One region of the Allobosea sp. GW821-FHT09G06 genome, then DNA from elsewhere that is predicted to be linked to it. Evidence: predicted binding sites of a transcription regulator. Region 1 holds the regulator's gene; each other region holds the start of a gene.
The links. Region 1 encodes LexA, which represses DNA repair genes until DNA is damaged. Its sites were predicted from a motif close to TGTTCNNNNTGTGTTCNG; they were not measured.
Positions count from the first base shown of each region.

Region 2: the regulator LexA is predicted to act here: its motif matches at 3,208-3,225, upstream of AC07NY_RS12565 (DNA recombination protein RmuC).
Region 3: the regulator LexA is predicted to act here: its motif matches at 4,258-4,275, upstream of AC07NY_RS14110 (PA0069 family radical SAM protein).

Region 1 covers NZ_JBWKOI010000004.1:162,881-173,076, forward strand. Annotated here, with positions in the region: gene gltA (citrate synthase) at 1-18, opposite strand, end outside; gene gltX (glutamate--tRNA ligase) at 466-1,887, opposite strand; gene AC07NY_RS20005 (ComEC/Rec2 family competence protein) at 2,044-4,335, shown strand; gene lexA (transcriptional repressor LexA) at 4,329-5,042, opposite strand; gene AC07NY_RS20015 (molybdopterin molybdotransferase MoeA) at 5,123-6,334, opposite strand; gene moaC (cyclic pyranopterin monophosphate synthase MoaC) at 6,334-6,816, opposite strand; gene trpC (indole-3-glycerol phosphate synthase TrpC) at 6,813-7,619, opposite strand; gene trpD (anthranilate phosphoribosyltransferase) at 7,627-8,640, opposite strand; gene AC07NY_RS20035 (anthranilate synthase component II) at 8,656-9,273, opposite strand; gene AC07NY_RS20040 (aldo/keto reductase) at 9,351-10,196, opposite strand, start outside.
Region 2 covers NZ_JBWKOI010000002.1:507,988-518,183, reverse strand. Annotated here, with positions in the region: gene dapE (succinyl-diaminopimelate desuccinylase) at 1-82, shown strand, start outside; gene AC07NY_RS12585 (hypothetical protein) at 151-735, shown strand; gene truA (tRNA pseudouridine(38-40) synthase TruA) at 748-1,500, opposite strand; gene fmt (methionyl-tRNA formyltransferase) at 1,500-2,429, opposite strand; gene def (peptide deformylase) at 2,604-3,143, opposite strand; gene AC07NY_RS12565 (DNA recombination protein RmuC) at 3,258-4,442, shown strand; gene AC07NY_RS12560 (HAMP domain-containing methyl-accepting chemotaxis protein) at 4,743-6,812, shown strand; gene AC07NY_RS12555 (OsmC family protein) at 6,992-7,507, opposite strand; gene AC07NY_RS12550 (ATP-binding cassette domain-containing protein) at 7,551-8,261, opposite strand; gene AC07NY_RS12545 (ABC transporter ATP-binding protein) at 8,420-9,202, opposite strand; gene AC07NY_RS12540 (ABC transporter permease) at 9,214-10,044, opposite strand; gene AC07NY_RS12535 (aliphatic sulfonate ABC transporter substrate-binding protein) at 10,062-10,196, opposite strand, start outside.
Region 3 covers NZ_JBWKOI010000002.1:829,910-840,105, forward strand. Annotated here, with positions in the region: gene AC07NY_RS14095 (papain-like cysteine protease family protein) at 1-413, opposite strand, end outside; gene AC07NY_RS14100 (site-specific DNA-methyltransferase) at 516-1,718, opposite strand; gene rnhB (ribonuclease HII) at 2,058-2,669, opposite strand; gene AC07NY_RS14110 (PA0069 family radical SAM protein) at 3,011-4,096, opposite strand; gene AC07NY_RS14115 (hypothetical protein) at 4,329-4,814, shown strand; gene AC07NY_RS14120 (hypothetical protein) at 4,966-5,091, shown strand; gene AC07NY_RS14125 (hypothetical protein) at 5,195-5,533, opposite strand; gene ypfJ (KPN_02809 family neutral zinc metallopeptidase) at 5,597-6,478, opposite strand; gene cydB (cytochrome d ubiquinol oxidase subunit II) at 6,627-7,631, opposite strand; gene AC07NY_RS14140 (cytochrome ubiquinol oxidase subunit I) at 7,643-9,073, opposite strand; gene AC07NY_RS14145 (uracil-DNA glycosylase) at 9,189-10,013, opposite strand; gene AC07NY_RS14150 (electron transfer flavoprotein-ubiquinone oxidoreductase) at 10,185-10,196, shown strand, end outside.

The sequences.
Region 1 (10,196 bases):
GCTGTTACTTCCGCTCATCGATACCGATCCTTTCAAGGCTCGCTGCTGTTCAGCCCTGGTTTCGCCTCTCCGCGCTTTCGCGCCGGGCATCTCGCATCCGAAGGCCGCGATGTGACGGACACATGTCGAAAGGAGACGGGAAGAGGCGGTCCATGTGACTGATTTACAAGCAATATTCGTGCCCGCCGCGCTGGCGCGCTGCAATGCACTTGCGCGTCACTAGACCATTTGCGCAGTGCATTCAACCGAGCCAAAAGGCGGTTGGAGCCGCGCTGCGCTCATATCTGCGCGAGCGGGTGGTTTGCGCCCGATGAAGGTGTTTTTGAACCTGCGATTTTCCCGGGCCTGCGTTGACGGAAGGCGCCGTGCTGGCGAGCCCAAAAGCCTTGGATCACCCGGTCGTGGGTTCCGGGTTCTCCGCTGCGCGAAGCCCCGGAATGACAAGGTGGCCTTGTTCGCGCCTGCTCACGCCGCCTGATCGGCGAGCCGTGCCAGCGTCTCCTCGCGGCCGAGAACGGCCATGACGTCGAACAGGCCCGGCGACATCGCACGGCCGGTCAGCGCGGCGCGCAGCGGCTGCGCCGCCTGGCCGAGCTTCAACCCGCTTTCCTCGACATAGGCGCGAACCGCCGCCTCAAGCGGGGCCGGCGACCAGTCTTCGACGGCCGCGAGCTTTTCCGCGATCTGCGGCAGGCGCTGGCGGGCGGCATCGTCGAGCAGGCCCTTGGCCTTGTCGTCGAGTTGGAGCGGGCGCTGGGCATAGAGATAGAAGGCGCTGTCGAGCAGTTCGATCAGCGTCTTGGCGCGCTCCTTGAGGCCGGGCATGGCGGCGAGGAACTTCGCTTCCAGCTCCGGCGAGAGCGTGGGGCCGAGCCCGCGCGCCGGCCCGATCTCCGGCAGGATGACCTTGAGCGCATCGAGCAGGTCCTGGTCGCTCGACTGGCGCATATAGAGCCCGTTGAGGTTCTCCAGCTTGGCGTAGTCGAAACGGGCCGGCGAGCGGCCGATCGAGGACAGCTTGAAAGCGCCGATCATCTCCTGCGTGGAGAAGACCTCCTGGTCGCCATGGCTCCAGCCCAGCCGCACCAGATAGTTGCGCAGCGCCGCCGGCAGGTAGCCCATCGAGCGGTAGGCATCGATGCCGAGCGCGCCATGGCGCTTCGAGAGCTTGGCGCCGTCCGCGCCATGAATCAGCGGGATATGCGACATGCTCGGCACGTCCCAGCCCAGCGCGTCGTAGATCTGCGTCTGGCGGGCAGCGTTGGTCAGGTGGTCGTCGCCGCGGATGATATGGGTCACGCCCATGTCGTGGTCGTCGACGACGACGGCGAGCATATAGGTCGGCGTGCCGTCCGAGCGCAGCAGCACGAGATCGTCGAGATTCTCGTTCTGCCAGACGACGCGGCCCTGGACCTCGTCATTGACCACGGTCTCGCCGGTCTGCGGCGCCTTGAGGCGGATGACCGGCTTCACGCCTTCCGGCGCGGTTGCCGGGTCGCGGTCGCGCCAGCGCCCGTCATAGCGCAGCGGCTTGCCCTCGGCGCGCGCCTTCTCGCGCATCTCCTCGAGCTCGGCTTGAGACGCGTAGCAGTGATAGGCCTTGCCGGCGGCGAGCATCTGCTCGGCGACCTCGCGGTGCCGGGCGGCGCGCTGGAACTGGTAGACGGTCTGGCCGTTCCAATCGAGGCCGAGCCATTCCAGCCCGTCGAGAATCGCGGCGATGGCGGCATCGGTCGAACGTTCCCGGTCGGTATCCTCGATGCGCAGCAGCATCTTGCCGCCTTGCCGGCGGGCATAGAGCCAGTTGAACAGCGCGGTCCGGGCTCCGCCGATATGGAGGAAACCGGTGGGCGAGGGCGCAAAGCGCGTGACGACGGCGTTGCTCATGGGAGGGAACTCCGGCCGGGCGGCGCAGGGCCGTCCGGGGCAAGACAGGGAAAGGGGCCAAGTCGTGACATGACAACCGGCGCGCGCCCTGTAACATGGCTTGGCCGGAAAGGTTAAGCGGACAAATCGCAGCGCCGGCAGGGTAAGGAGCGGGCGATGCAGCCGGCACCGCCGGGGCAGGGGCAGCAGAGTGGCCGGCGCGGCGCACGCGCCGATGCCTTGCCGGCTCGCCTTGGCGTTTTCGTGCCGCTGTCGGCGAGCCTGCGCCCTTTGCTTCGAGAGCTTTGGCTCCGCTTGCAGCGAGGCTTCGCGCTGGAAGCCGAACGGCGCCGGCCCTTCCTCTGGCTGCCCATCGCCATGGGCGTCGGCATCCTGCTCTATTTCGCCGCTGATCGTGAGCCGGCATTATGGGCGCCGCTGCTCGGCCTGGGCATGAGTGGTGTGGCGGCCTTCGTCTTGCGTTTTCGCCCTGTGGCGTCGATGGCCTGCCTTGCGGCAGCGGCCGCCTTTCTCGGCTTTGCCGCCGGTGCCTGGCGGACGGCCGATATCGCGGCGCCGATGCTGGATCGGCCGCGCATCGGCAAGCTGACCGGCTTCGTCGAGAGCGTCGAGGCGCGCGACAGCGGCGCGCGGCTCGTCGTGCTGGTGACCGATCTCGCCAATGTGCCCGTTGATCAGCGGCCGAAACGGGTCCGCGTCAACATCCGGCAGGGCTCTGTCGCAGCCGGGGACCATATCGTCGCGACCGCGCGCCTGCTGCCGCCGCCGGGGCCGGCGCGGGCGGGCGGCTATGATTTCGGCCGCGACGCCTTCTTCCGCGGGATCGGCGCCGTCGGCAGCGTTTCCGGCAAGATTGCCCTAGTGCCGGCGCCTTATCCGATGCCGACGCGCTTAGCGATCGACGTGATGATCGACCGCGCCCGCAACGCCCTGACCAAACGCATCGCCGAGGTCGGGGGCGGGCAGGGCGGGGCCATCGCCGCCGCCCTCGTCACCGGCAAGCGCGGCCTGATCACCGAGGCCACCAATAATGACCTGCGTGCCGCCGGCATCTACCACATCGTCTCGATCTCCGGCCTGCATATGGTCCTCGCCGCCGGCACGATCTTCTGGCTGGTGCGCGCGCTGCTCGCCCTGTCGCAGACGGTTGCGCTGCACTGGCCGGTCAAGAAGCTCGCCGCGGTCGCGGCCATGATCGGCGCGACCGCCTATTGCGTCTTCTCGGGCAGCGATGTCGCGACCGAACGCTCGCTGATCATGACGCTGGTCATGCTCGGCGCGATCCTGGTCGATCGCGCGGCGCTGAGCATGCGCAATCTCGCGCTTGCCGCGATGATCGTTCTGCTGCGCGAGCCGGAAGCGCTGCTCGGGCCGAGCTTCCAGATGTCCTTCGGTGCGGTTGCGGCGCTGATCGCCTTCGCCGAGCGCTGGGAGAGACGAGACCGCAGCGAGCCGCCATCGGCATTGCCCTGGCCGCTCGGGCCGATCTGGACGGCGGCGCTCGGCATCCTCGTCACCACCATGCTGGCGACCGCCGCGACCGCTCCCTTCGGAGCCTATCATTTCCAGACCTTCAACCCCTTCGGCCTGCTCGGCAACGCCATGGCGCTGCCTTTCGTCTCGCTCTTCGTGATGCCGGCGGCCGTGTTCGGCGTACTCGCCTATCCGTTCGGGCTGGACTGGCCGGCCTGGGCCCTGATGGGGCTTGCCTCCGACGTCGTGCTCAAGGTGGCGCATTGGGTCGCGACCATCGATCATTCCACCGTGACGGTCGCGGCCTTCGGCTCAGGCGTGCTGGCCTGTTTCGCTGTGGCTTTGCTCTGGCTGACGCTCTGGACCACGGCCTGGCGCTGGTTGGCGGCCGTGCCGCTCATCCTCGGCGTTGCCATAGCCGGCAAGCCGGAGCGGCCCGAGATCCTGATCGAGCGCGACGGCTCGGGGCTGGCCGTGCGCGGCCCGGACGGGCGCCTCGCGATCGCGGGCAAGCCCAGCCGCTTCGTCCTGCAGCAATGGCTTGCCGCCGATGGCGACAGCCGCTCGCCCGAAGATCCTACGCTGCGTACCGGCGTCAGCTGCGACCGGTTGGGGTGTGTCGCGCAGACAGCCGACAAGCGCACGATCTCATATACGCGCGAGCGCCTCGCCATCATCGAGGATTGCCTGCGCGCCGACCTCGTCGTCACCGCCATCCCATGGAGCGGGGCTTGCAAGGCCAGGCTGGTCGAGCGCATGGCGCTATCACGCGATGGCGCGACCTCGCTCTACCGGACGGCATACGGGTGGAGCCGCCACATCTCGGAGCCAAATGCCGCCGAACGCCCCTGGAGCCGCCGGCGCGAGCCGCGCCCGGCGGTGTCGGCAACACCGTCGGCCAGTCAGCCGGCAACGGCGCAGCCTGCATCAGCCTCCGACAGTGAGGCCGATGCCGATGTCGAGCGCCTTCAGTAACGCCGCATCAGGTTGACGAGGCGGCCCTGGATCTTGACCCGGTCGGGACCGAGCACGCGGGTCTCGTAAGCCGGATTTGCGGCTTCGAGCGCGATCGAGGAACCACGCTTGCGCAGGCGCTTCAGCGTCGCTTCCTCGTCGTCGATGAGAGCCACGACGATGTCGCCGGTATTGGCCGTGTCCTGCCTGCGGATGACGACCGTATCGCCGTCGAGAATGCCGGCCTCGACCATCGAATCGCCGCGCACTTCCAGCGCGTAATGCTCGCCGGAGCCGAGCATGTCGGGCGGCAGCGAGACGGTGTGGCTGCGGCTCTGGATCGCCGAGATCGGCGTGCCCGCCGCGATGCGACCCATGACGGGAATGGCGATGGAATGCCGGCTGTCGTCCTCGACGGCTGTGGGCCGAGGCTTGGCGACGCTCGGTTGCGCACCGAGACCACCCTGCACGACGGCCGGGCTGAAGCGTGGACGCGGCTGCGGCGCGCCGAGCCCGTCCGGCATCTTGATGACCTCAAGCGCGCGCGCCCGGTTCGGCAGGCGGCGGATGAAGCCCCGCTCTTCCAGCGCCATGATCAGGCGGTGAATGCCGGATTTCGAGCGCAGGTCGAGCGCATCCTTCATCTCGTCGAAGGAGGGCGGCACACCGCTCTCGCGCAAGCGTTCCTGGATGAAGCGCAGGAGTTCGTGTTGCTTGCGTGTCAGCATGGTCGCCGCCAGCCCCTCAATGCGCAGATTCGAAACAAAGCACGAACACCATACGCGTTCTGCTTGTGTTCTGCAAGCTGCTACCGCAAGGGCAGGATATGGCAGGTATCGCCCTTCTTCGCCGGGGCGGCATGGGCCGGACGGATTGTCAACGCTTGCGCCCGTGCCAGCGTGCCGAGCATCGAGGAATCCTGCCGGTCGAAGGGCGTCGCGACCCAGCCTTCGGGCGTCAGCGTGAGCTCCGAGCGCAGGTAGTCCTCGCGCTCGTCGTTGCCTGGCATGTCGCGGCCGAGAATTGCGGGGATGCTGCGGTCGCGATCGGCATCCGAGATGCCGAGCAGCGCCTCGATCAAGGGCAGCACGAAAAGATGGCCGCAGACGATCGAGGAGACCGGATTGCCCGGCAGTCCGACCACGACCATCCGGCCGAGGCGCCCGGTCATCATCGGCTTGCCCGGCCGCATCGCGATCTTCCAGAAGCCGAGGGTCATGCCGGCGCGCGTCAGCGCTTCCTGCACGAGGTCATGCGCGCCGACCGAGGCGCCGCCCAGCGTGATCAGCACATCGGCATCGGCCTCGCGTGCCTGCGCGATCTTGGCTGCAAGGTCGGTATGATCGTCGCGGGCAATGCCGAGATCGATGACAGTGCCACCGGCCTTCTCGACCAAGGCGGCGAGCGAAAACGAGTTCGAAGCGACGATCTGGTCGCGGCCGACCGGTTCGCCCGGCGCCACCAATTCATCGCCGGTGGCGAGGATCGCGACGCGCGGCTTGCGCCGGACGGGCAAAGTCGGATGCCCCATCGCGGCGGCAAGCCCGAGCGCCGCGCTGTCGAGCACGCGGCCGGCTTGCAGCAGCACGTCGCCTTCGTGGAAATCCAGTCCCGCCGCGCGGAGGAACTTGCCCTTGGCCGGGGGGATGCGGACGCGGATCACCGGGCCGCCGACGCCGTCAGCGTCTTCCTGCATCAGGATGGTATCGGCTCCATCAGGCATCGGAGCGCCCGTGAAGATGCGCACGGCCTGTCCCGGCCCGACCGATCCGTCGAAAGCCCGGCCGGCGGCGGATTCGCCGATGACCGAGAGCGAGACGCCTTCCGCCATCTCGTCGCCGCGCACGGCGTATCCGTCCATGGCGGAATTCGCGAAGGGCGGCTGTGTCCGGAGCGCCTTGACCTCGCCGGCGAGCACCCGCCAGGCGCATTGCGCCAGCGGCAGGGTTTCTGCTCCCGTCGGCCCCGGAATGCTGTCGAGCAGCGCCTTGCGCGCGACGGGGACCGGAGTGAGCGCCATCAGCTAGCTTTTGCCTCGTAATCGCCGGACTGGCCGCCGGATTTGTGCAGCAAGCGGATGTTCTCGATCCGCATCGCCCGGTCGACGGCCTTGACCATGTCGTAGACGGTGAGACAGGCGACCGAGACGGCGGTGAGCGCCTCCATCTCGACGCCGGTCTGGCCCTTCATCTTGACTTCCGCGCGCACGCGCACGCCCGGCAAGGCCTCGTCGATGGCGAGATCGACGGCGATCTTGCTCAGCAGCAGCGGATGGCAGAGCGGGATCAATTCATGCGTGCGCTTCGCCGCCATGATGCCGGCGAGGCGCGCGGTGCCGAGAACGTCGCCCTTCCTGGCGTTGCCGTCACGCACGATCGCGATCGTCTCCGGCGCCATGACGACCTGGCCTTCGGCGACCGCGATGCGGGTCGTCTCGGCCTTGCCGCCGACATCGACCATATGCGCCTGGCCTTGCGCGTCGAGATGGCTGAGCCGGCTCACGCCGCGACGGCCTTGCCGGTGAGCAGCGCCTGCGTCGCGGCGGTGACGTCGGCCTGCCGCATCAGGCTCTCGCCGACGAGGAAGGTATTCACGCCGATCCGGTTGAGCCGGGCGATGTCGGGGTGGGTGAAGATGCCGCTCTCGCTGATGACGATCCGATCAGCCGGCACGCGCGGCGCCAATCGCTCGGTCACGGCGAGATCGACATTGAAGCTGCGCAGGTCGCGGTTGTTGATGCCGAGCAGGCGGCTTTCGAGCTTGAGCGCCCGGTCGAGCTCGGCATCGTCATGGACCTCGACGAGGACATCCATGCCGAGCTCGCGCGCGGTCTCGTTCAATGCCCTGGCGGTGGCGTCGTCGACGCCGGCCATGATGATCAGGATGCAATCGGCGCCCCAGGCGCGAGCCTCGTAGACCTGATAGGGCTCGTAGAGGAAATCCTTGCGCAAGGCCGGCAGGCCGGCGGCCTCGCGCGCTGCGGTCAGGAAGTCCGGCTGGCCCTGGAAGGAGGGCGCGTCGGTCAGCACCGAGAGACAGGCCGCACCGCCGGCCGCATAGGCGCGGGCGAGCGAGGGCGGATCGAAATCGGCGCGGATCAGGCCCTTGGACGGGCTCGCCTTCTTGATTTCTGCGATCAGGGCCGGCGTGCCCTGCGCGAGCTTGCTTGCGAGCGCGTCAGCAAAGCCGCGCGGCTTGCTGGCCGCGCGCGCCCGGCGCTCGATCTCGGCCTGCGAAACCGCGGCCTTGGCCGCCGCGATCTCCTGGCGCTTATAGGCTTCGATCTTGGCGAGGATATCGGTCATGCCGGCCTCACGCGTTCGAGGCTTTGACGAGCGCGGCGAGCACCGCCTTGGCCTTGCCGGAATCGAGCGCGACCGTGGCCTGGGCGAAGCCGTCCTTCAAATCCTTGGCCTTGCCGGCGACGAGCAGCGCGGCAGCCGCATTGAAGGCGGCGATGTCGCGGAAGCCGGTCTTTTCGCCGGCGAGCACGGCATTCAGCGCCGCCGCGTTTTCCTCGGGCGTGCCGCCGCGCAGGACCTCGGGCTTGGCGGGCTGGAGGCCGACATCGGCCGGGCTGATCGAGAAGCTCTCGATCTTGCCGTTCTCCAGCGAGACGACGCGGGTCGGCCCTGTCGTGGTGATCTCGTCGAGACCGTCCGAGCCGTGCACGGCCCAGACGCGGGTCGAGCCGAAAGAGGCGAGCACCTTGGCCATCGGCTCCAGCCAGGTCTCGGAGAAGGCGCCGATGAGCTGGCGCTTGGCGCCGGCCGGATTGGAGAGCGGGCCGAGCAGGTTGAAGATCGTGCGCGTGCCGAGCTCGGTGCGCACCGGCGCGACATGGCGCATCGAGGCGTGATGCGTCGGCGCGAACATGAAGCCGACGCCGGCCTCGCGGATGCAATGCTCGGTCGCAGCCGGATCGAGCCCGACCTTGACGCCGAGCGCGGTCAGCACGTCGGCGGCGCCGGAGCGCGAGGAGGCGGCGCGATTGCCATGCTTGGCGACCGGCACGCCGCAGGCCGCGGTGATGATCGAGGCCAGCGTCGAGACATTGTAGGAGCCGGAGGAATCGCCGCCGGTGCCGACGATGTCGATCGCCTCGGGCGGCGCCTTCACGGGCAGCATCTTGCCGCGCATGGCGCCGACCGCGCCGGCGATCTCGTCGATCGTCTCGCCGCGCACGCGCAGCGCCATCAGGAAGGCGGCTGATTGTGCGTTGGTCACTTCGCCCGACAGGATGGTGTCGAAGGCGTCGCGCGCTTCCTCGCGGGAGAGCGTCGCGCCGGTCGCGACCTTGGCGATGAAGGGTTTGAAATCGTCCATGGGAACTCTGCGGAATCAGGCTGAAAGGGTCAGGGCGGAGGCTTCGCGTTCGCTCTGCCATCGCTCCGCGAGATCGAGGAAATTCCGCAGGATCGTCGCGCCATGCTCGGAGGCGATGCTCTCCGGGTGGAACTGGACGCCGTGGACCGGCAGCTCCCGGTGCGAGAGTGCCATGATCAGGCCGTCATCGCTCTCCGCCTCGATCTCGAAGACATCCGGGCAGGAGGCGCGCTCGACCACGAGCGAATGATAGCGCGTCGCCTGCAATGGCCCGTTGATGCCGCGGAACAGGCCGCGCGCCCGGTGGCGGATCGGCGAGACCTTGCCATGCATCGGCAATGGCGCGCGCACGACCTGGCCGCCGAAGGCCTGGCCCATCGCCTGCAGGCCGAGGCAGACACCGAAGATCGGCTTCCTGCCCGCGCCTTCGCGGATCAGGTTCAGGCAGATTCCGGCCTCGTTCGGCGTGCAGGGGCCGGGCGAGAGCACGATCGCATCGTGATCGCCGGCGAGCGCCTCGTCGACGGTGAGCGCGTCGTTACGCCAGACATCGACCTCGGCGCCCAGGCCACCGATGAGGTGGACCAGGTTCCAGGTGAAGCTGTCGTAGTTGTCGATCAACAGAACGCGCATGGCCGAACCCGTGAATGCGGGTTGAGGTCATGCACGCTCTGAGGCGGGGTGGTCAAGTTTCGCGCGGGCTGCGCGGATCAGACGACCGGCGGATTCAACCGCGCGAAACCGGCCTGCCGCCGGTAGGGGAAATACGGATAGGGCGCGGTGCGGACGCTTGCGGCATCGAGGCGCGCGACCTGCTCGGCCGTCAGGCTCCAGCCGACCGCGCCGAGATTGTCGCGCAATTGCTGCTCGTTGCGGGCGCCGATGATGACGGAGGAGACCGTCGGGCGCTGCAGCAGCCAGTTGATCGCGACCTGCGGCACGCTCTTGCCGGTCTCTCCGGCGACAGCATCGAGCACATCGACGATGGCGTAGAGCTGCTCGTTCTCGACCGGCGGGCCGAATTCGGCGGTTTCGTGCAGGCGGCTGCCGGCAGGCAGCGGCTGGCCGCGCCGGATCTTGCCGGTCAGGCGGCCCCAGCCGAGCGGGCTCCAGACCAGTGCGCCGACACCCTGATCGAGGCCAAGCGGCATCAGCTCCCATTCGTAGTCGCGCCCGACCAGCGAGTAATAGACCTGATGCGCGACATAGCGCGGCCAGCCATGGCGCTCGGCCGCAGCGAGCGACTTCATCAGTTCCCAGCCGGCAAAGTTCGAGACGCCGACATGGCGCAGCTTTCCGGCGCGGACGAGCATGTCGAGCGTCGAGAGAACCTCCTCGACCGGCGTGCCGGCATCGAAAGCGTGGAGTTGCAGCAGGTCGATATGGTCGGTGCCGAGCCGCCGCAGCGCGTCCTCGGTCGCCTTGATCAGGCGGCTGCGCGAGGAGCCGGCGTCATTGGGGCCGTCGCCCATCGGCAATGTGGTCTTGGTCGAGATCAGCACCTTGTCGCGCCGTCCCTTGATCGCCTCGCCCAGCACCTCCTCGGAGGCGCCGTT
Region 2 (10,196 bases), on a different contig from region 1:
TGCCGTTGCCGACCTCGTCTCGCTCCAGCGGATCACGCATCGTTTACTCGCCAGCTATTTTGCGACGCAGCATCCGGCTTGACGCCTCGGAACAAGGGTCCATTATCTCCGTTAGACGAAAGTCTAACACCGCAGATAATGGAGACCGTGATGAGGCTGGCAGCCGATGACGTCGCGCGTTCGCTGCGCGGCTCCTGGCACCTGATGACCCGCGGGGCCGAGGCCCTGCCGGAGCTCGACCTGACCAGGGACGGGTTCTGGCGCTCCTTCCTCGCCTTCGCGCTGATGCTGCCGGCGACGATCGCCATCCTTGCAGCGGCGCGTCTGACTGCGGGGCTGCCGAACAGCGCCGGGCTCTTCGCCGCACCGACGCTGGCGCTGTCGGTCATCGCGGCTCTCGCGCTGACGGTCCTGGCAGTGCCGGCCCTGCTGATCGCGCTCCGCCCGGAGCTCGCGCAGACGCCGCGCTTCACCAGCTTCGTCATCGCCTGGAACTGGGCAGGCATCGTCTCGGCCAGCCTGATGGCCATCCCGGCGACGATCTTCGCCATCGGCTGGGCTCCGCCCGCACTGGCGATCATGCAGTCGCTCTTCTTCGCCGCGATCGTGCTGCGGCTGCGCTATTGCGTGGCGCGCGCCGTCTTCGGGCCGGAGAGCCGCGGCATTGCCATGATGCTGGTCGTCGCCAGCGTGATGCTCGACTACGGCGTCACCCGGCTGTTCGGGCTGTTCTGAGGCGCCTGAGGCTCAGCCCGGCTGTTCGACATAGTCGACGCCGGCGAGATAGAGCCCGCAGGACGGCGCCAAAGCCGCGCATTGCGAGCGGTCGCGCGCCGCCAACACCTTGCCGACCTTGTTCTCCGGCCAGCGGCCCATCCCGACCATCTTCAGGCAGCCGACGATCGAACGGACCTGATGGTGCAGGAAGGAACGGGCGTGGACATAGACCACGATCTCGGAGCCCTCGCGGCGGACATCGCAGCGGTCGAGCGTGCGGATCGGGCTGTTGGCCTGACATTCGGCGGCGCGGAAGGTGGTGAAATCGTGCTGGCCGAGCAGAGCCTTGGCCGCGCGGTCCATCGCCTCGTGATCGAGCTTGACCGGCACATGCCAGACCCGGTCGCGATCCAGCGCCGGCTGGGCCCGGCGATCGAGGATGCGGTAAACATAGTAGCGACGCCGCGCCGAAATGCGGGCATCGAAATCATCGGGCACCAATTCGGCGCTGAGGACAGCGACCGGAAGCCGCTTCAGCCGGGCATTGGTCGCGTCGCGCACGACATCGGTGCGCCACTCCTTGTCGATATCGACATGGGCCACCTGATGGGTGGCGTGGACGCCGGCATCGGTCCGGCCCGCGCAATGCAAACGGACGGGATGGCCGCAGAAGGCCTCGACCGCCTCCTCGACGCTCTGCTGCACGGACGGGCCGTTGAGCTGGCGCTGCCAGCCCGAGAACGGCGTGCCGTCGTATTCGATAACGAGCTTGTAGCGCGGCATCAGAGCTTGGCACCGGCTCCGAGCCGGGCGCCGCGCAGGAACTCGGCCCCGCTCATCGGAGCCTTGCCGGCGCGCTGGACCTGCAGCAGCTTCACCGCGCCTACGGCGCAAGCAACGGTGCCCTCGTCGTCGAGCAGCGTGCCCGGCTCGGCGGCGCCGCCGGCGCGGGCCGTGCGGAGAATCTTCAGACGCTCCGGCCCCTTGCCGAGATCGATCTCGGCGAAGGCGCCCGGGAAGGGCGAGAGACCGCGCACGAGGTCATGAACCTGCTGCGCCGGCAGGGCCCAGCTCAGCTTCGCCTCGGCATTGGTGATCTTGCTGGCATAGGTCACGCCTTCCTCAGGCTGCGGCGTGAACTGCAGGCCGCCGCGGCCGAGCGCCGCGAGCGCGCGCACCATCAGGTCGGCGCCGAGGAGGCTCAACTGGTCATGAAGCTCACCGGCCGTCATGTCCGGGCCGATGGTCAGGTTCTCGACCATGGCGACAGGGCCGGTATCGAGGCCAGCTTCCATCTTCATCACGCAGACGCCGCTCTCTGCATCGCCTGCCATGATCGCGCGCTGGATCGGGGCGGCGCCGCGCCAGCGCGGCAGCAGCGAGGCATGGAGGTTGAGGCAGCCCAGCTCGGGCAGATCGAGGATCGCCTGAGGCAGGATCATGCCGTAAGCGACGACGACCGCGACATCGGCCTGATGCGAGGCGATGATCTCGGCCTGTTCCGGCGTCTTCAGTGTTTTCGGCGTGAAGACCGGGATGCCGAAGCGTTCTGCCGCGCGATGCACCGGCGACGGCTTCAATTCGAGGCCGCGGCCAGCCTGGGCCGGAGCGCGGGTGTAGCAGGAGACGACCTCGTGGCCCTGGCCGACGATCTCGGTCAGCACCGGCACGGCGAAATCCGGCGTGCCCATGAAGATGACGCGCAAACTCATACGCTCGACCTTACCTTGGCCCGGCTCGACACCGGGAAGAACAGAACAGCCCTCATCCTGAGGAGCAGCCTTAAGGCTGCGTCTCGAAGGATGATCCAGTCGCCTCCTGAAGCATCCTTCGAGACGCCGCGTGCCGCGGCTCCTCAGGATGAGGGCTCAGACAACGACCGCTCGTTACGCAGCCCGCTCGCGCTTGGCCGACTTGGCGAATTTCTTGGTGACGCGCTCGCGCTTCAAACGCGAGAGATGGTCGATGAAGAGCACGCCGTTGAGATGGTCGATCTCGTGTTGCAGGCAGGTCGCGAGCAGGCCGTCGGCGGCGATCTCCTGCGTCTTGCCGTCGAGATCCATATAGCGAACCTTCACCTCGGCCGGGCGCTCGACCTCCTCGTAATATTCGGGGATCGAGAGGCAGCCTTCCTCATAGGCGCTGAACTCCTCCGAAGACCAGGTGACCTCCGGGTTGATGAAGACCTGCGGCTTCCTGGGCTCGGGCTCCTCGCCTTCCTTCGCCTCGGGCTTCGACAGGTCGATCGTCACCACGCGCAGCGGCACGCCGATCTGGATCGCCGCGAGCCCGATGCCGGGCGCGTCGTACATCGTCTCGAACATGTCCGCGACCAAGGTCCTGATCTCGGGCGTGATCGCCTCGACCGGCTTCGAGACGAGGCGAAGCTGGGCGTCAGGCAGGATGACGAGCGGGCGAATGGCCATGGGATTCCAAGGGAAAAGATCTGTTGAACCCGGGACATAAGCATTTGTGGGAGAGCGGTCAAACTGTTCCGCTTTCGTTCGCTATTCCCCATCGAATCGGCTAGGCTCCCGCGCATGAACGAGATCGCCTTCACCTTGCTGGAGCGCCCGATAACCTGGGCCGAGGTCATCATCGGCTTCGGGGCCCTGAGCCTTGTGCTGCTGATGCTGGCTGTCATCGCCGGCTGGCGTGGCGGCAAGAGCCGCGCGATCGAGGCTGCGATGGCGACTGAGCGCGCCCGCGAGATGGACGACAAGGTCGCGGAGATGAACCGGCAGCAGGCAGAGCTCGCCGGCCGGATGCAGTCGATGGCCGAGATCCTCTCGACAAGGCAGGGCGACCTCGCGCGACTTGTCGCCGACCGCATGGACGGGTTGAGCCACAAGGTCGGGCAAGGACTGGAACGGAACGTCCAGCAGACCACCGAGAGCCTCGGCAAGCTGCAGGAGCGGCTGGCGGTGATCGACTCAGCCCAGAAGAACCTGACGGACCTCACCTCGGAGGTCGTGACGCTCCGCGATGTGCTCGCCAACAAGCAGGCGCGCGGCGCCTATGGCCAGGGCCGGATGGAGGCGATCATCCGCGACGGCCTGCCCGCCGCCTTCTTCGCTTTCCAACCCCAGCTCTCGAACGGCAAGCGGCCGGACTGTCTCGTTACCCTCCCTGGCGATGGGCGCGGCCTCGTCATCGATGCCAAGTTCCCGCTGGAGAGCTTCACGCTGCTGCGCGAGGCACGCGGCGACGAGGCTAGGAAGGCCGCCGGCCAGCGCGTGCGCAGCGATGTCGGCGTGCATGTGAAGGATATCGCCGAGCGCTACTTCCTGCCGGGCGAGACGCAGGACCTGGCGCTGCTCTTCGTGCCGTCGGAATCGATCTATGCCGATCTGCACGAGCATTTCGACGATGTCGTGCAGCGGGCGCACCGGGCGCGCATCATGATCGTCTCGCCCTCGCTGCTGGCGTTGGCGATCCAGCTGATGCAGTCGCTGGTGCGCGATGCGCGGATGCGCGAAGAGGCGCAGGTCATCCAGACCGAGGTCGGCAAGCTGCTCGACGATGTGCGCCGTCTCGGCGAGCGCGTCGACAAGCTCGACAATCATTTCCGGCAGGCGCAGGACGATGTCGGCCAGATCAAGACCTCGGCCGGCAAGGTGACGAGCCGTGCCGAGAAGATCGGCGCGCTCGATTTCGACGACGAGAAGAGCGAGCCGAAACTACCCTTCGCCAAGGGTCTGGAGCTGAAGCGCGCCGCCGAATAGCGGCCTCACGCTCCCCTTCCGAGAACAGCAATCATAGATTGCCATCAGCAATAATATACAACCCTAAGCATAATTCAGACCTCCGGTTGCGGCAGCGCAACTCATGCGTGCCAGCCCCCCGCTTTCCGTTAGAGCAACCTTAAGAATTCTCTGAAAATTTCAGGAGAAATCGCAGCCCAAATACAGTCGCCTGTCATGATTCGAACCGGACGAGCCCGACGATTGCCTGAAAAATAGGCATGCCTGAATAGACCCTCACCACTCTCCTCATCATCGCGGCCTCTTCCCGGAAAGTTCATCATGGCCCTGAGCATCAAGACCAAGCTGGCGGGCGCGCTCGTCGCTCTGACTCTCTGCGTCCTCGTCGTCGGCGCCTGTGGTTTCATGGCCCTTCGATCCGTCACGCAGCGCATCGATGAAGTGGTCCAGAACAACGTCATCCCGATGGAGCAGTTGCGGACCGTCAGCGATATGTATGCGGTCAACATCGTCGACACGATCTGGAAGGCACAGAGCAACCAGATCACCTGGACGAGCGCGCTGAAGAGCGTTCAGGACGCGGTGGGGAACATCGACAAGGGCTGGAAGGCCTATTTGCCCAGCATCACGGCCGCCGACGAGAGGCAGCTTGCCGAGCAGGCGACGGTGCTGATGAAGACCGGCGATGCCGCCGTCGCCAAGCTGATCGGTATCCTGAAGGAGCGTGACGAGAGCGCGCTGCGCATGTTCGCCACAGACGAACTCTACAAGGCGATCGATCCGATCTCGGCCGAGCTCGGGGAGCTGACCTCACTGCAGCTCTCACAGGCGCGCAGCCAGGGCCAGGAAGCCCAATCCACCGCCGGTTCCGCGAGCGTCCTGCTGCTGGTCGCCGCGGGCGGCGCCTTGCTGGTCGCAGCCCTGGCGCTGGCCTTCGTCATCGGTGGCATCGTGCGCCCGCTTGCCGGCATGACTGACGCGATGAAGCGCCTCGCCGGCGGTGAGCAGGATGTCACGGTGCCCAGCATCGGACGGCGTGACGAGATCGGCGACATGGCCGGGGCGCTGCAGATCTTCCAGGATAATGCGGCGCGTGTGCGGGCGCTCGAGGAACAGGAGCGCGCCGCTGCGGCCGCGCGCCTTGCCCGTGCACAATCGATGGAAGCGGTCGTTTCGGATGTCTCCGAGGTCGTTGCAGCGGCCGCGGCCGGCGATTTCTCGGCACGGCTCCAGATCGACGACGGCGACGAGCAGATGCAGCGACTGGTCGCCGGCATCAACGAGATCAACCGGGTCGTCGACGGCGCCACGACCGAATTCGCAGACATTCTCCAGGCGATCGCGGGCGGTGACCTGACGCGCCAGATCGGAACCGGCTATCGCGGCCGCTTCGCCGATCTCAAGGGTGCGATCAACGAGACGGTGGATCGCCTTTCGGCGACGGTCGCGACGATCCAGACCACCTCGGCCGATGTCGGGCTCGCAGCCCGCGAGATCAGCATGGGCGCCGACGATTTGTCGAAGCGCACCGAGGAGCAGGCCTCCTCGCTGGAGCAGACCGCCGCCACGACCGAGGAGCTCGCAGCCTCGGTCAAGGCCTCGGCCCAGGCTTCCCGTTCGGCGGCAACCGCGGCCGATGAGGCGGCGAGCGCCGCACGTTCGGGCGGCACCATCGCCGGCCAGGCGGTCGATGCCATGGCCCGGATCGAGACCGCCTCGCAGAAGATCTCCGACATCATCCGCGTGATCGACGACATCGCCTTCCAGACCAACCTCCTGGCGCTCAACGCGGCGGTCGAAGCGGCCCGCGCCGGCGATGCCGGCAAGGGCTTCGCCGTCGTCGCCTCGGAGGTCCGGACCCTGGCGCAGCGTTCCAGCGAAGCGGCCAAGGACATCTCCGAGCTGATCTCCTCGTCCAATGTCGAGGTCGGAGAGGGCGTGAAGCTGGTGCGCAAGGCCGGCGAATCCCTGACGCAGATTCTGGCGGCCTCGCAGAAGGTGGCGGCCACCATCGCCGACATCTCGGCGGCCTCGGGCGAGCAGGCGAACGGCATCGACGAGATGAGCCAGGCCGTCGCGCATCTCGACGAGATGACGCAGCAGAACGCAGCGCTCTCCGAGCAGAGCGCAGCCTCGGCCAACTCGCTGTCCGGCCGGATCGAACAGCTCAACGCGCTGGTCGCGACCTTCCGGACCAATCAGGGCGGCGGCGCCGTGTCGCGCGCACCCGCCTCGATCAGCTCGGCTGCATCCGAACCGGACCGTTTGCGCCAGCTCGCCGAAGCGGCTTTCCAGCAATCGCGGCGCCCCGCCGCGGCGGAAGCCAGGCCCGCCCCCGCCAAGCGCGCGGTCAATGCCCGCAACGGCAGCACCGGCTGGGAAGAGTTCTAGGCCGGCTTGCCTGTCATTCCGGGGCTTCACGCAGTGAAGAACCCGGAACCCACGACCGGGTGAGCGGTCTGCAACCGGGCATCAGATGTCCCACCCAGTCGTGGGTTCCGGGTTCGCGCCTGCGGCGCGCCCCGGAATGACAAATGGCACGGCTGCTCCCAGGCGCCTCCTGACCCGTGTCAGGAGGCGTTTTTCTGCAGGGTCGCCGACAGTTCCGGCTTCACATTCAGCGTCTGGAAGACCACGCAATAGCGCTCCGTCAGCTTGAGCAGCGTGTCGAGCTGCTCCTGCGGCGCATCGGTCTCGACGTCGAAGAAAAGACGGATCGCCTTGAAGCCGACCGCCGCATCCTTGGCCACGCCGAGCGTGCCACGGAAATCAAGATCGCCCTCGGCGCGGACAGCGCCTTTCTTCAGTTCGATCTCCAGCGCGGTCGCGACCGCCTTCAGCGTCACGCCGGCGCAAGCGACCAGCGCCTCCAGCAGCATGTCGCCGGAGCAGAGCTCGGCGCCGGAGCCGCCGGTTGCGGGATGCAGGCCGGCGAGCGCGATGGCGCGGCCGGTCTCGACCTTGCAGGCGATATGCTGGTCGTCGAGCTCGCCATGGGCCTTCAGCGTGATGACCGCGGCTTGAGGATTGGTGCGGTATTCGTCCTTGAGCGGGGCCTGCAAGGCACGCAGCGCGGTGACGTCCATGATCGTATTTCTCCTAAGGCGGCTCGCGGGGCTTGTAGCCGCTTCAGGCCGCCGCCTCCACCTCCGGTGCGGCATGCCGGGTCTCCTTTTCGAGTGCCCGGCGCAACTCGCGGCGCAGGGTGACGAAGCCGACGGAGCCCTCGTCACGCGGGCGCGCCAGCAGGTTGTCGAGGCTGAAGGCGACAGGCCCCGGCTGCCGCGGCAGGACGTGGATGCGATCGGCCAGGCGCAGCGCCTCCTCGACGGAGCCCGTGGCGATGACGACGGCAGGGCGCGCCTGCGTACGGAGTTCCGGCAGGAAGGCAGCGAGCCGCGCTCGCGCCTCGGCATCGAGGGCCGAAAAGGGCTCGTCGACCAGCAGCAGGCGCGGCCTGACCAGCAGGAGCCGGGCAATGGCGAGCCGCAGCAACCCCTCCGGCGAGAGTTCAGCCGGACGCTGCTTTGCCTGCCCGGCGAGGCCGAGGCGGACCAGCACATTGGCGATCAGGCCCTCGCGCTCGAACGGCGTCGCATTCGGCAGGGCGAAAGCGAGATTCTCGGTGAGATCGAGCCAGGCAAAGAAACGCGGCCGGGCGCAGAGCAGGCCGATCTCGGCCGTCGGCAACGCTCCCTCGTCCGCTTGCAGGCCGGCGAAGGCGCGCAACGCCGCCTTCCGCGCCTCGGACGAACCGAGCAGGGCGACGATCTCGCCGGCGTGGGCGCGCGGCAGGATATGTTCGAGAGTGCGGGAGACATCGTGAAGAACTGCCGACATCGCTGGCTCCACCCATGACAAAGCGGAAGGAGCGCCGACGGCATCAGCCGTCCCGTCGTCCCGCGCTTTAGCTGCATTTGTTTCGCGCCCGCAAGCTGAGGCTCAAATCGGCGCGTGTCCTCTTCTAAGGTCTAAGCGTCCGTTTTGTCAAACGACACTCACCACCACATACCGGCGGTCTCGGCCGCCTTCTCCTGATGCGGAGCCTCGTCGCGCAAGGAGCGATCGAGCGCACGCAGCGCCTCGCGCTTCGTCGCCTCGAAGGCCGGTGAGAGCCGGTCGCGCGGGCGGGCGAGCGGATTGTCGAGCTCGTCGAAGATGCGGCCGGGCTTGGGCTGCATCACGACGATGCGGTCGGCCAGCGTCACGGCCTCCTCGACATCGTGCGTGACCATCACCACGGTCGGGCGGCTCTCCTGCCAGAGCGCCAGCAGATGACCGTGCAGGCTCGCCCGCGTCGTGGCGTCGAGCGCCGAGAAGGGTTCGTCCATCAGCAGGAGCTTCGGCCGGGTGACGAGCGCGCGCGCGATGGCGACGCGCTGCTGCTGGCCACCGGAGAGCTCGCGCGGCCAGCGTTTCTCGTGGCCGGCGAGCCCGACGCGGGCCAGCGCATTGGTCACCAGCCCCTCGCGCTCGAAGGCGGAGAGATGCGACAGCCCGAAGCCGGTATTATCGGCCACGTTGAGCCAGGGGAAGAGCCGCGGCTCCTGGAAGATGACGCCGACATCGGCGCGCGGCTCGGCGATTGCCTCGCCATCGAGGCGGATCGCGCCATCGCTGGGACGGTCGAGCCCGGCGACAAGCCGCAGCAAGGTGGTCTTGCCGCAGCCTGAACCGCCGAGCAGGGCGACGATCTCGCCGCGCCCGACATCGAGCGTGATCGCCGAGAGGGCGCGCGTGCCGTCGGCATAGGTCTTGGAGAGCCGGTCGAAACTCAGCACCGGGGCGCCCCTCAAAGCTTGTCGCGCGCCGTATCCTGCCAGGCGAGGAAAGGCCGCGTGATGGCGACGAGCAGACCGTCCGCCAGCTTGCCGAGCACGGCGAAGCTGATGATGGCCGCGATGATGGTGTCGGGACGGCCGAGCTGCTGGCCGTCCACGAGCAGATAGCCCAGCCCCTCGCTCGCCCCCATGATCTCGGCCGCGACCACGAACATGAAGCCGAGGCCGAGCCCGGAACGCAAAGCCGTGACCCAGGCCGGCAGGATCGCCGGCAGCAGGACGCGGCGGACCATGGCGAGGCGCGAGAGGCGGAAGACGCGGCCGACCTCGACGATCTTGCGGTCGATGCCCTGGATCGCCGCGGCAACGCCGAGATAGACCGGGAAGAAGACGCCGACGGCGATCAGCGCGACCTTCGAGGCCTCGAAGATGCCGAGCCAGAGGATGAAGAGCGGCACCCAGGCGATCGAGGGGATCGCCCGCAGCGCCTGCAAGGTTGGATCGAGCAGGCTGCGAGCGACGGGCAGAGCCCCAGTGAGCGCGCCGAGCACCGTGCCGGCAAGCGCACCCAAGCCGAAGCCAGCGGCGACCCGCCAGAGCGTCGCACCCGCATGGGTCAGAAGCTCGCCCGAGGCGGCGAGGCCCCAGAGCGTGCGGCCGACGACGCTGGGCGGCGGCATCAGGCGGCCATTGGCGATGCCGGCCGCGACGAGCCCTTCCCAGAGGATGGCCAGCACGACCGGCAGGACGAAACCGGCGATCGCCAGCCGATAGGAGCGGCGCGGGGCGGCTGGGCGCCGCTCCGGCTCGTCCACGACGGCTGTGATCTCCAGGACGCTCATCGCCGCGCGCTTGCCCGTCAGTTGGTGGCGGCGAAGCGCCGGTCGATCAGGCTGTCGACGGCCGCCTTCACATCGGTCGTGGCCGGCAGGACACCGGCCTCCTTCAGCGCGAGCCCGGCGGCGGTGATGGTATCGACCTGCGCCTGGCGGAT
Region 3 (10,196 bases), on a different contig from region 1:
CGCTGGCCGGTGACGATCGCCTGGTCGCTTTCGGAGGAGTTCAGCAGCCCGCCATCGGAGGCGATCATGTCCGGTGGCGTCTTGGCGATGATGATCGGCACGGTCGATTTCTTCATCATCGCCGTCGATGTCGCCCAACAGGTCGTGTTGGTCGGCTGCGCGATGAAGGGGACCTTGTGCAGGATCGGCGCGAAGGCCTCGGTATCGTAGAGGCAGGACTGGGTCGCCGGCCCCGCCTGGCCATCCTCGACCAGCCAGTTCTTGCGCTGGAAGGCGAGGACCGCATTGTGGGTGAGGGTGCCGAACTGTCCGTCGGGCACGAGTTTGGGTATCGGTTTGAGCTTGGCGTTCAGCGCTTCCTGGAGCGCCTTGACCTCGGGGCCACGGGAGCCGTTCTTGAGGATCGTCGCCATGCTGCCGCCCTCTATGTCATACGGGCGAGCATGCGCTCGCGGGCGGCGGGCGCGCATCCTCTGAACGAATGACGGAAGGGCCGGGCGCCTGCGCCCGGCGGCTCAGACCGCGGCCATCTGCGCCCGGATCTCGCCACGCAGGGTGTCAAGGACGGTCAGCCCACCCTCTCGCTCGACATGCCAGAAGGTCCAGCCGTTGCAGGCCGGCAGGCCCTGCGCCAGCGCGCCGACCTTGTGGATCGAGCCGACCGCGGGGCCGAGCAGCAGCGTGCCATCGGCGCGCACGGTGGCCTTGTAGCGGCGCTTCTCGTCATGGACGGTCTCGCCGGCCTTCACCAGCCCGGCCTCGACCAGGCTGAGGAAGGGCACGCGAGGCTCGCTGCGCTTTGAGGGCGCGGTCGAGAAGGCTTCCGGCGCCAGCGGCGTCACCGCGGCAATGCGCTCGCGCGCCGCCTTGGCATAAACCGGATCGCGCTCGAGCCCGATGAAGCGGCGGCCCAGCGCCTTGGCGACGGCGCCGGTCGTGCCCGTGCCGAAGAACGGATCGAGGATCACGTCGCCGGGATTCGAGGCCGAGAGCAGCACGCGGGCGAGCAGGGCTTCCGGCTTCTGCGTCGGATGAACCTTGGTGCCGTTTTCGTCCTTCAGGCGTTCGTCGCCGGTGCAGAGCGGCAGATACCAGTCCGAGCGCATCTGCAGGTCGTCATTGCCGCCCTTCAGCGCTTCGTAATGGAAGGTGTATTTGGAAGCTTCGCCCCGCGCCGCCCAGATCAGCGTCTCATGCGCATTGGTGAAGCGCCGGCCACGGAAATTCGGCATCGGATTGGCCTTGCGCCAGACGATGTCGTTCAGCATCCAGAAGCCGAGATCCTGCAGCGTCGCGCCGACGCGGAAGATGTTGTGATAGCTGCCGATCACCCACAGCGCCCCGTCCGGCTTCAGGATGCGCCGCGCGGCCGACAGCCAGTCGCGGGTGAAGCGGTCGTAATCGGAGAAGGAGGCGAACTTGTCCCAGTCGTCGTCGACGGCATCGACGAGGCTGTCGTCGGGCCGGCGCAGATCGCCGCCGAGCTGGAGATTATAGGGAGGATCGGCGAAGATCAGGTCGACGCTCGCCGGTGGCAGGGCGTTCATCGCGGCGATGCAATCGCCGACGAGGACCTGATCCAGCGGCAGCTCCCGAGGGATGCCGATTTGTTCGGGAAGGCCCTTGGCCTTCATCCGAGCCCCCAGTGCAGGCCGTCCGGTACGCGAAACCTGAATCCGGACGGGAGCACTGGCGGTCCCGGTACGCGAGATACCCATGACGCCAAGACCGTTACGCAACTTCAACGAGGGCGATATTGGTCAGACAGGGTAAAGGTCGGGTTTCCGCTTTGAAAAAAATGCGTCCCATTCTGGGGCTGCAAAATTTGCCTAGCCTATTGGGAATCAAGGGAAATTCGTAAACGGCGGTTAACGTCTGGACCTGCCGTTACGGCAGGTTGGCGGGGCGGTCGGCTTCCCTTTCGGCCAGAGCTGGCCGTCATGCTACGGCGTGCCCCGAGCATCTCTGGCACCGAGGCTCCGGGGCCTCTTCCTGGCGGAGATTCCCGGGTCTGCGCTGCGCTCCGCCCGAGAATGACGCGTGAACAAATGCGCCGGCTACCGGAACCAGACGCCTTTCACCGGCGCGAAGGAATAGCGGTGCTCGGGGCAGGGGCCGTGCGCGAGGATCGCCTTGCGATGCTGCGGCGTGCCATAGCCGACATGGCCGGAGAAGCCATAGGCCGGATAGCGCTGCGAGAGCCGCGCCATCATCCGGTCGCGCATCACCTTGGCGACGATCGAGGCCGCGGCGATCGAGGCGACCTGCCCGTCGCCTTGGATGATCGCCTCGCAGGAGCAATCGAATTGCGGCGGGTCGTTGCCATCGACCAGTACATGCCGCGGCGCGAGCGGCAGCGCGGCCACGGCCCGGCGCATCGCGAGCAGCGTCGCTTGGCGGATATTGATGGCGTCGATCTCGACCGCCGTCACGCTGGCGACGGAAACGGCCAGCGCCCGCTCCATGATCTCCCCGAAGAGCTCCTCGCGAATCGCCGCCGGCAGCTTCTTCGAATCGTCGAGTCCGTGAGGCACCCGGGCGGGATCGAGGATCACGGCCGCCGCAACGACCGGCCCGGCCAGCGGGCCGCGCCCGACCTCGTCGATCCCGGCGAGCGGCCAAAAGCCGTTGGCGATGGCGGAGGTCTCGCGGTGGAAATCGGCGGGCATGGCGGGGTTATGCAGCAGGCAGGGACGTTGGGCCAGAGCGGCGGGAGCGCGCTCCACTGCCATGCTCTTACCCGACCCAATAGATGCTGGAACCGCGGGGAACCCTCTCCCGGAGGAAGAGGGCAGGGTGAGGGGTAGGCCGTTGGACACTGTGGTTGTGACCTGACCGCGGCAGCGGAAAGGCGAGCGCTTCACTGGTCGAGAGGCCTACACCTCACCCCAACCCCTATTCTTACAGGAGAGGGGTTCCTGCGGTTGATTGATCTGCGGCAGCCATCTGGTGAAGGAGATTCTCGGGTCTGCGCTTCGCTGCGCCCGAGAATGACGGCTGACCCAGCGCCTCAAAACAAGCTCAGCTGCGCCTTCTCCTTCTCCGGCTTCACGAAGAGATCCGTCCGCAGCCGGCGCCGGGTTGTATTGAAGCCGATGCGCTCGGCCGCCATCTCGAAGCGCCGCCCGATCATCCAGGCATAGGGGCCGGAGCCGACCATGCGCTGGCCCCATTGCGAATCGTAGTCCTTGCCGCCGCGCGTCGAGCGGATCAGCGACATCACATGCCGGAGCTTGTCGGGATGATGCGTCAGCAGCCATTCCTGCACGATGTCGCGGACCTCGAGCGGCAGCCTGAGCAGGACATAGCCGGCCTCCTGGGCGCCCGCCGCCTTGGCCGAATCGAGGATGCGCTCGATCTCGTGCTCGTTGATAGCCGGGATGATCGGCGCGACCAGCACCGTGACCGGGATGCCGGCCTCCGAGAGCTTGCGGATCGTCTCGAGGCGTTTGGCGGGGGAGGCGGCGCGCGGTTCCATGCCGCGTGCGGTCTTGGGATCGAGCGTCGTCACCGAGAGCGCGACCTTGACCAGCCCCTTTTCCGCCATCGGCGCGAGGATATCGATGTCGCGCTGGACCAGCGCCGATTTCGTGACGATGCCGACGGGATGGTTGAACTTGGCCAGCACCTCCAGGATCTGCCGCATGATCCGGAGCTTCTTCTCGATCGGCTGATAGGCATCGGTATTGGTGCCGATCGCGATGGTGCGCGGCTGGTAGGAGGGCGATGAGAGCTCCTTCTCCAGCAGCGCCGCCGCATCCGGCTTGGCCGTCAGCTTGCTCTCGAAGTCGAGCCCGGGCGACAGGCCGAGATAGGCATGGCTCGGCCGGGCGAAGCAGTAGACGCAGCCATGCTCGCAGCCGCGATAAGGATTGATCGAACGGTCGAAGGAGATGTCCGGCGAGTCGTTGCGCGTGATGATGGTGCGCGCCTTCTCATAGGCGATCTCGGTCGAGAACGGCGGCAGCTCCTCCAGCGAGCCCCAGCCGTCATCCTCGGTGACGCGCTGCTCCGTCTCGTAGCGTCCGCCCGGATTGATCGTGGCGCCGCGCCCGCGCCGCCTGTCGGGATCGATGCGGTGGCCGGCATAGGCCATAGGGTCAGCCGGCGCGACGATCGGAGCGGAAACACTCGGCTCCCTGTCCGCCCGCCGCAGGGGCTGGGCTGCCGGGAAGGGCCGTGAGGTGGGTCTGGCCTGGGGCATGGTTTCGAACCGGGTCGCGCGCCGGGAATCGACGCATTCTGGTCTCACGTAGAGTGAACATATAGAGAACAAAAGGCAAGTGGCGGGATTGTGGCATGCTGCGTTGCGGCATAGGATTTCGCTCATGCTCACAGCCGTGATCCGCAGCGATGGTTCCCAGCAGGCGCTCGCAGCGACCCTTGCCGTCCTCATCCCGGCGGTGGCGGAGGGCTTTCTCGGCCATGCGGTGATCGTCGACACCATCGATTCGCCCGAGACCGAGCGCGCCGCTGATGCGACGGGCGCCCGTTATCTGCGCGCGGGCAATGGCAGCGCTTGGCGCGATGGCGCGGCCGGTGCGCGGGGCGAGCGTATCGTCCTGTTCGATGCCGGCGACGTGCCGCAGGCCCATTGGGTGCAGGCCGTGGAGCGCCATCTGCTGGTCGCGGCGGCGAAGCCGGCCCTGATTCCGGCAAGCGGGATTGCCGCATCCCTGCGCGAGCGGCTGGCTTTCTCCTTGGGCGGGCGTGGCCTTGGGCCCGGCCTCGTCATGCTCCGCGCGGCGGCAGCGGCCGGCCGAATCGACCGGGCACCGCTGCGGTTGCCGGTCCTGCGGGAACGGGCCGGCTAAGCCGTTCGCACCCTCCTTATTGTCATCGGCTGGTCATGCTTCGGGCGCATGGCAGATCGCGTTTCGCATCGGAACTTGTGCAATGCAGCATAAGTTCATATGTTGACGGTTGCCCAAAGCACCTCCCTCAGACCTTCGAAAGGAGAGACCCATGCTTGACCGGCACGATTCCTGTTCAGCGTTTGAAGCCGAGCGCGAAGAGGACAAACGCGAGGAACAGCAAGAGGACGAGGATACGTTCTCGCCTCGCGTGCATCAGGAAGGATTCTGGAGCTGAAGGCTCCATGAAAACGAAGCGGAGGGCTGGATGCAGCCCTCCGCGCAGCATGTGAACGTCGCGGGCCCTGTTCGGGCCCTTTCTGTTTTGCGAGCTTGCCCGATTACCACCGGTTGGAATGAGGACGGCGATAGCCGTAAGGCGGCAGGTTGCCGGGACGCCGCCGGTAGTTGGGATCCCGATCGTAACCGCGATTGTAGTAGCCGCCGCCGTAGCCGCGCCCTCCGCTGCGGCCAAAGCGCCGCTGCTCTTCCATGTTCTGCTGGATGGTCATCATCCGCTCGCGCCTGGCGGCGCTGGCGGTGAAGGCTATCGGCTGTCCGTCGAGCTGCCCGGCGGTCGCCGCCGGAAGCGCCTCGCTCACGGAGGATGCGGACGCAGCCGGCGCCATCATGGTTGCGCCGGCGGCAAGCAGCACCGCGGCGATCAGCAAACGGCACATGAGAGGTCTCCTGTAATTTATGCGGCAGGGCCCATCTCGACGAAAGACAGAGCGCGTGCCGCCCTAGACCGGGTTCCGGAACGTGTCGCAGCGCTGCATCGAGCCGGACTGGAAGCCGACATTGAACCATTTCGTGCGCTGGGCGGACGAGCCGTGCGTGAAGGAATCGGGCACGACCACGCCCTGCGAGGCCTGCTGCAGCTTGTCGTCGCCGATCGCCGCAGCCGAGCGCAGCGCTTCCTCGATATCGCCCTGGTCGAGCCGGCCCATCGCCTGAATGTTATTGGCCCAGACGCCGGCGAAGCAGTCCGCCTGCAATTCGATCCTGACCGAGATCGCATTCGCGTCGCGCTCCGAGGAGCGCTCGCGCAGCTGGTTGGCCTTGGGCAGGATGCCGAGCAGGTTCTGGATGTGGTGGCCGACCTCGTGGCCGACGACATAGGCATAGGCGAAGTCGCCGCCGCCGCCGAGCTTACGCTGCATCTCCTGGAAGAAGGAGGTGTCGAGATAGACCTTCTTGTCGGCCGGGCAATAGAATGGCCCCATTGCCGCCTGCGCCGTGCCGCAGCCCGAGCGGTCGACGCCCGAGAACAGCACGAGGCGCGGCGGCTGGTAGCGGATATTGGCCTGCTGCGGCAGGATCTTCGACCAGATATCCTCGTTCTGCGCCAGCACGGCCGAGACGAAACGGCCCATCTCGTCCTGCGGCGGGCCGGAGGAGCGGCGTGTCTCCTGCGTCTGCGGGCGCCCGCCGATGCCGCCGATCAGTTCGGCTCCGCCGATGAGCAGGCGCGGGTCGATGCCGAGCGCCCAGCCGAGCAGGCCCAGCACCACCATCGTGCCGATGCCGACGCCGCCGCGCCCGCCGGGCATGCCGGCGAAACCGCCGCCGCTGCCGCGCCTGTCCTCGAGATTTTCGGACTGGCGGTAATCTTCCCACTGCATGAAGGCGTCCCCGACGAAGCGTCCCCGCAATCTCGCTGGGAGAGGCAGGGAACTCAAGTCGTCTTTGCAAGCTGCTCCTGAACGCCGGCTGACCGCGTCGGTTCCTGAGAGCCTCCATCGAGACCCCTCCGGGTCTTGTTGGAGACTCTTAGTGGTAGCCGCTATCGGCCCTGACCTTGCCGCGGAAGGTCCAGTACACGAAGGCCGTGTAGAACAGGATCATCGGCAGCAGGAAGGCGACGCCGATCAGCACGAAGATATGGGAGGACGGCGCGGCGGCGGCATCCCAGATCGTGACCGAGGGCGGCACGAGATAGGGGAAGTTCGAGATCGACAGCCCGAGGAAGCAGAGCAGGAAGATCGCGATGGTGAAGGCGAAGGGCGTGAATTCATGCGCGCCGTGGAGCCGCTTCCAGGCCATGTAGCCGCAGAACGCCGTCAGCACCGGGAAGGGCCAGAGCAGGGCGAGATTGCCCGGCGTGAACCAGCGCTCGGCGATGCGCGGATGGGCGAGGGGCGTCCACAGCGAAACCAGCGCGGCGAAGCCCATCAGCGCGAGCAGCAGCGCCCTGGCCTGCCGGCGCGCCCGCTCCGCGACCGGGCCTTCGGTCTTGAAGATCAGCCAGGTCGCGCCGAGCAGGGCATAGCCCACCACGACGCCGATGCCGCACATCACGGTGAAAGGCGTCAGCCAGTCGAACGGGCCTCCGGCGAACTGGCCGTTCGCGACCGTGATGCCCTGGATCAGCCCGCCAAGGATGAGCCCCTGCGAGAAGGCGGCGACGGTGGAGCCGAGCCAGAAGGCGAGGTCCCAGCGGTGGTGATGCGGCTTGGCGACCCAGCGGAACTCGAAGGCGACACCACGGAAGATCAGCGCCAGCAGCATCAGGATCACCGGGATGTAGAAGGCCGGCATGATGATGGCATAGGCCTGCGGGAAGGCGACCCAGAGCCCGCCGCCGCCCAGTACCAGCCAGGTCTCGTTGCCGTCCCAGAACGGCGCGACCGAATTCATCATCTGGTCGCGCTCGCCCTCGTCCTTCGTCGTCGGGAACAGGATGGCGATGCCGAGGTCGAAGCCGTCGAGCACCACATAGAGCATCACGGCGGTGCCGATCAGCCCGGCCCAGATCACGGGGAGATACCATTCCATGGGTCGTCTCCTCAGATCGCGGGCTGGATCTTGTCGTCGCCGGGCTTGCCGTCGCCGAAGATCGCGGCGGCCTCCCCCTGCGCCGCCTTGAGCGGGCGCTGCGATGGCTGCTCGGGCGCATCCTCGCCGGATATCTCGTCCGGCCCCTTGTCGATCAGGCGGTTGATCAGCAGGATTCCGGCCGTGAAGACGACGGAGTAGACGCAGACGAACAGCGCAAGCGAGATCGCGACCTGCAGCGTCGTGACCGGTGAGACCGCGTCTGCGGAGCGGATGATGCCTGTCGCCAGCCAGGGCTGGCGCCCGACCTCGGTCACGAACCAGCCGGAGAGGATGGCGATGAAGCCGGCCGGCCAGGTGTATTGCGCGAGCCAGAGCCAGCGCCGCGATTCGAAGACGGTGCCCTTGCGCCAGAGCCAGGCGCCGACCCAACCGAACAGGATCATCAGCACGCCGATCCCGACCATCGCCCGGAAGGCGAAGAAGGGGATGAGCACGGGCGGCCGGTCCTCGATCTTGAAGTCCTTCAGGCTCGGGAACAGTGCGTTCATGCTGCCGTGGGTGACGAGGCTGGCGACGCCGGGGATCGAGATCTCGAACCGGTTGAGCTCGGCCTTCTCGTCCGGCCAGGCGAAGAGCACGAGCGCGCCGGGCTTCGACGAATCCCAGTGCGCCTCGATCGCGGCGAGCTTGGCCGGCTGGTAGGTCGCGGTATCGCGGCCATGGAAGTCGCCGATCACCGCCTGCAGCGGCGCGGTGAGCGCGATCATCAGGATCGCCATCCGCACCATCGTCTTGGCCGATTCGGTGCGGTGCCCGGCGAGCAGGTGGCGCGCCCCGGTCGCGAGCACGACAAAGGCGGTCGTGAGATAGGCGGCCGTCATCATATGGGCGAAGCGTAAGGGGAAGGTCGGGTTGAAGACGATCTTCATCCAGTCGACGGGATAGGCGATGCCGTCGCGTACTTCGTGCCCGGCCGGATACTGCATCCAGCTATTGGCCGAGAGAATCCAGAAACCGGAGAGCGCCGTGCCGCCCGCGACGATGACGGCGGAGAGAAAGTGCAGCCAGGGTGGCACGCGCTTCCAGCCGAACAGCAGGACGCCGAGGAAGGAGGCCTCGAGGAAGAAGGCCGAGAGCACCTCGTAGCCGATCAGAGGCCCGATGACGTTGCCGACCGCCGTCGAGAACCGGCTCCAGTTGGTGCCGAACTGGTAGGACAGCACGATGCCGGAAACCACGCCCATGGCGAAGGAGACCGCGAAGATCTTGGTCCAGAAGCGCGCGAGCAGATGGAATTTCGCATCGCCCGTCTTCAGCCACAGCCCGAGCAGCGTCGCGATATAGGCCGAAAGCCCGATCGTGAAGGCGGGAAAGACGATGTGGAAGGAAACCGTGAAGGCGAACTGGATGCGTGAGAGCAGAAATGCATCGATGACCATCGCAGAACTCCGTCGGCCACGCCGTCAAGGCGCTGGGGAACGCCCGCTGGGGCGCTTCTGGATGTGATCTAATGTAACTCTGCCTTGCGCCGCCCCTGCGCGCAACGTCGCTGCGTCAATTCTTCCCGTCGAGCGCCGCCTTTAGCGCGCGCAGGTCGCGCCAGGCGAGGCGCTTGTCGAGCGGTCGCCGTAGCAGATAGGCCGGGTGCAGCGTCGCGATCGCCCGGATGCGTCGCGCGCCGGTGTCGTATTCCACCCATTTTCCGCGCGAGCGCAGAATGCCGGTGAATCCGAGCAGACCTTGCGCCGAGGGGCCGCCGACGCAGACCAGGATGTCGGGGTCGGCAAGCTCGATCTGGCGCTGGATGAAGGGCAGGCAGATCGCGACCTCCTGCGGCGTCGGCGTGCGGTTGCCCGGCGGCCTCCAGGGCAGCATGTTGGCGATATAGACGTCGTCTTTCCGGCTCAGCCCGATCGCTGCCAGCATGCGATCGAGCAACTGGCCGGAGCGTCCGACGAAGGGCAGGCCGATCCGGTCCTCATCGGCGCCGGGTGCCTCGCCAACCATCATCACGCGGCCTTCCGGATTGCCGTCGGCGAAGACCAGGTTCTTGGCGGTGGCCTTCAGCGCGCAGCCTTCGAACCCGGCGAGCGCGGTCTTCAGCTCGTCGAGCGTGCGGGCCTCTCGCGCCAATGCCTTCGCGCTGACCGTCGCGTCGTCCGGAGCCGTCGCAGCCGCCGTCATAGGCCGCACCGGTGCAGCCGGGCGGCCGGGCAGGGGGCGCAGGCGCGGCTGGCCGTTGCCGCCGGCGGGAACCGGATCGGCGAAATGGTTTCGCGGTGTCTCGTCGAGCGCCTCGGTCACGCCCATCTCGGCGTACCAGCTCAGCAACTCATAGGGATCGGGCGCGTCGGGGCCGACTGCATCGGACAGGCTCATAGGGGTATCCTATACCCTGCAAGGCCGCTTCGCGAGCCGACGCAGTTGCAAAATGGAACGCACGCTTGGATAGAGGGGTTCCAGACTGGACGAAAGCCGGCATTGAACGACCCGGCGAAATAGTTCATATATAAACTATCAAGCGGCGCGGTTGCTGAGGCGGAGGGCAGGATGGATCTCAAG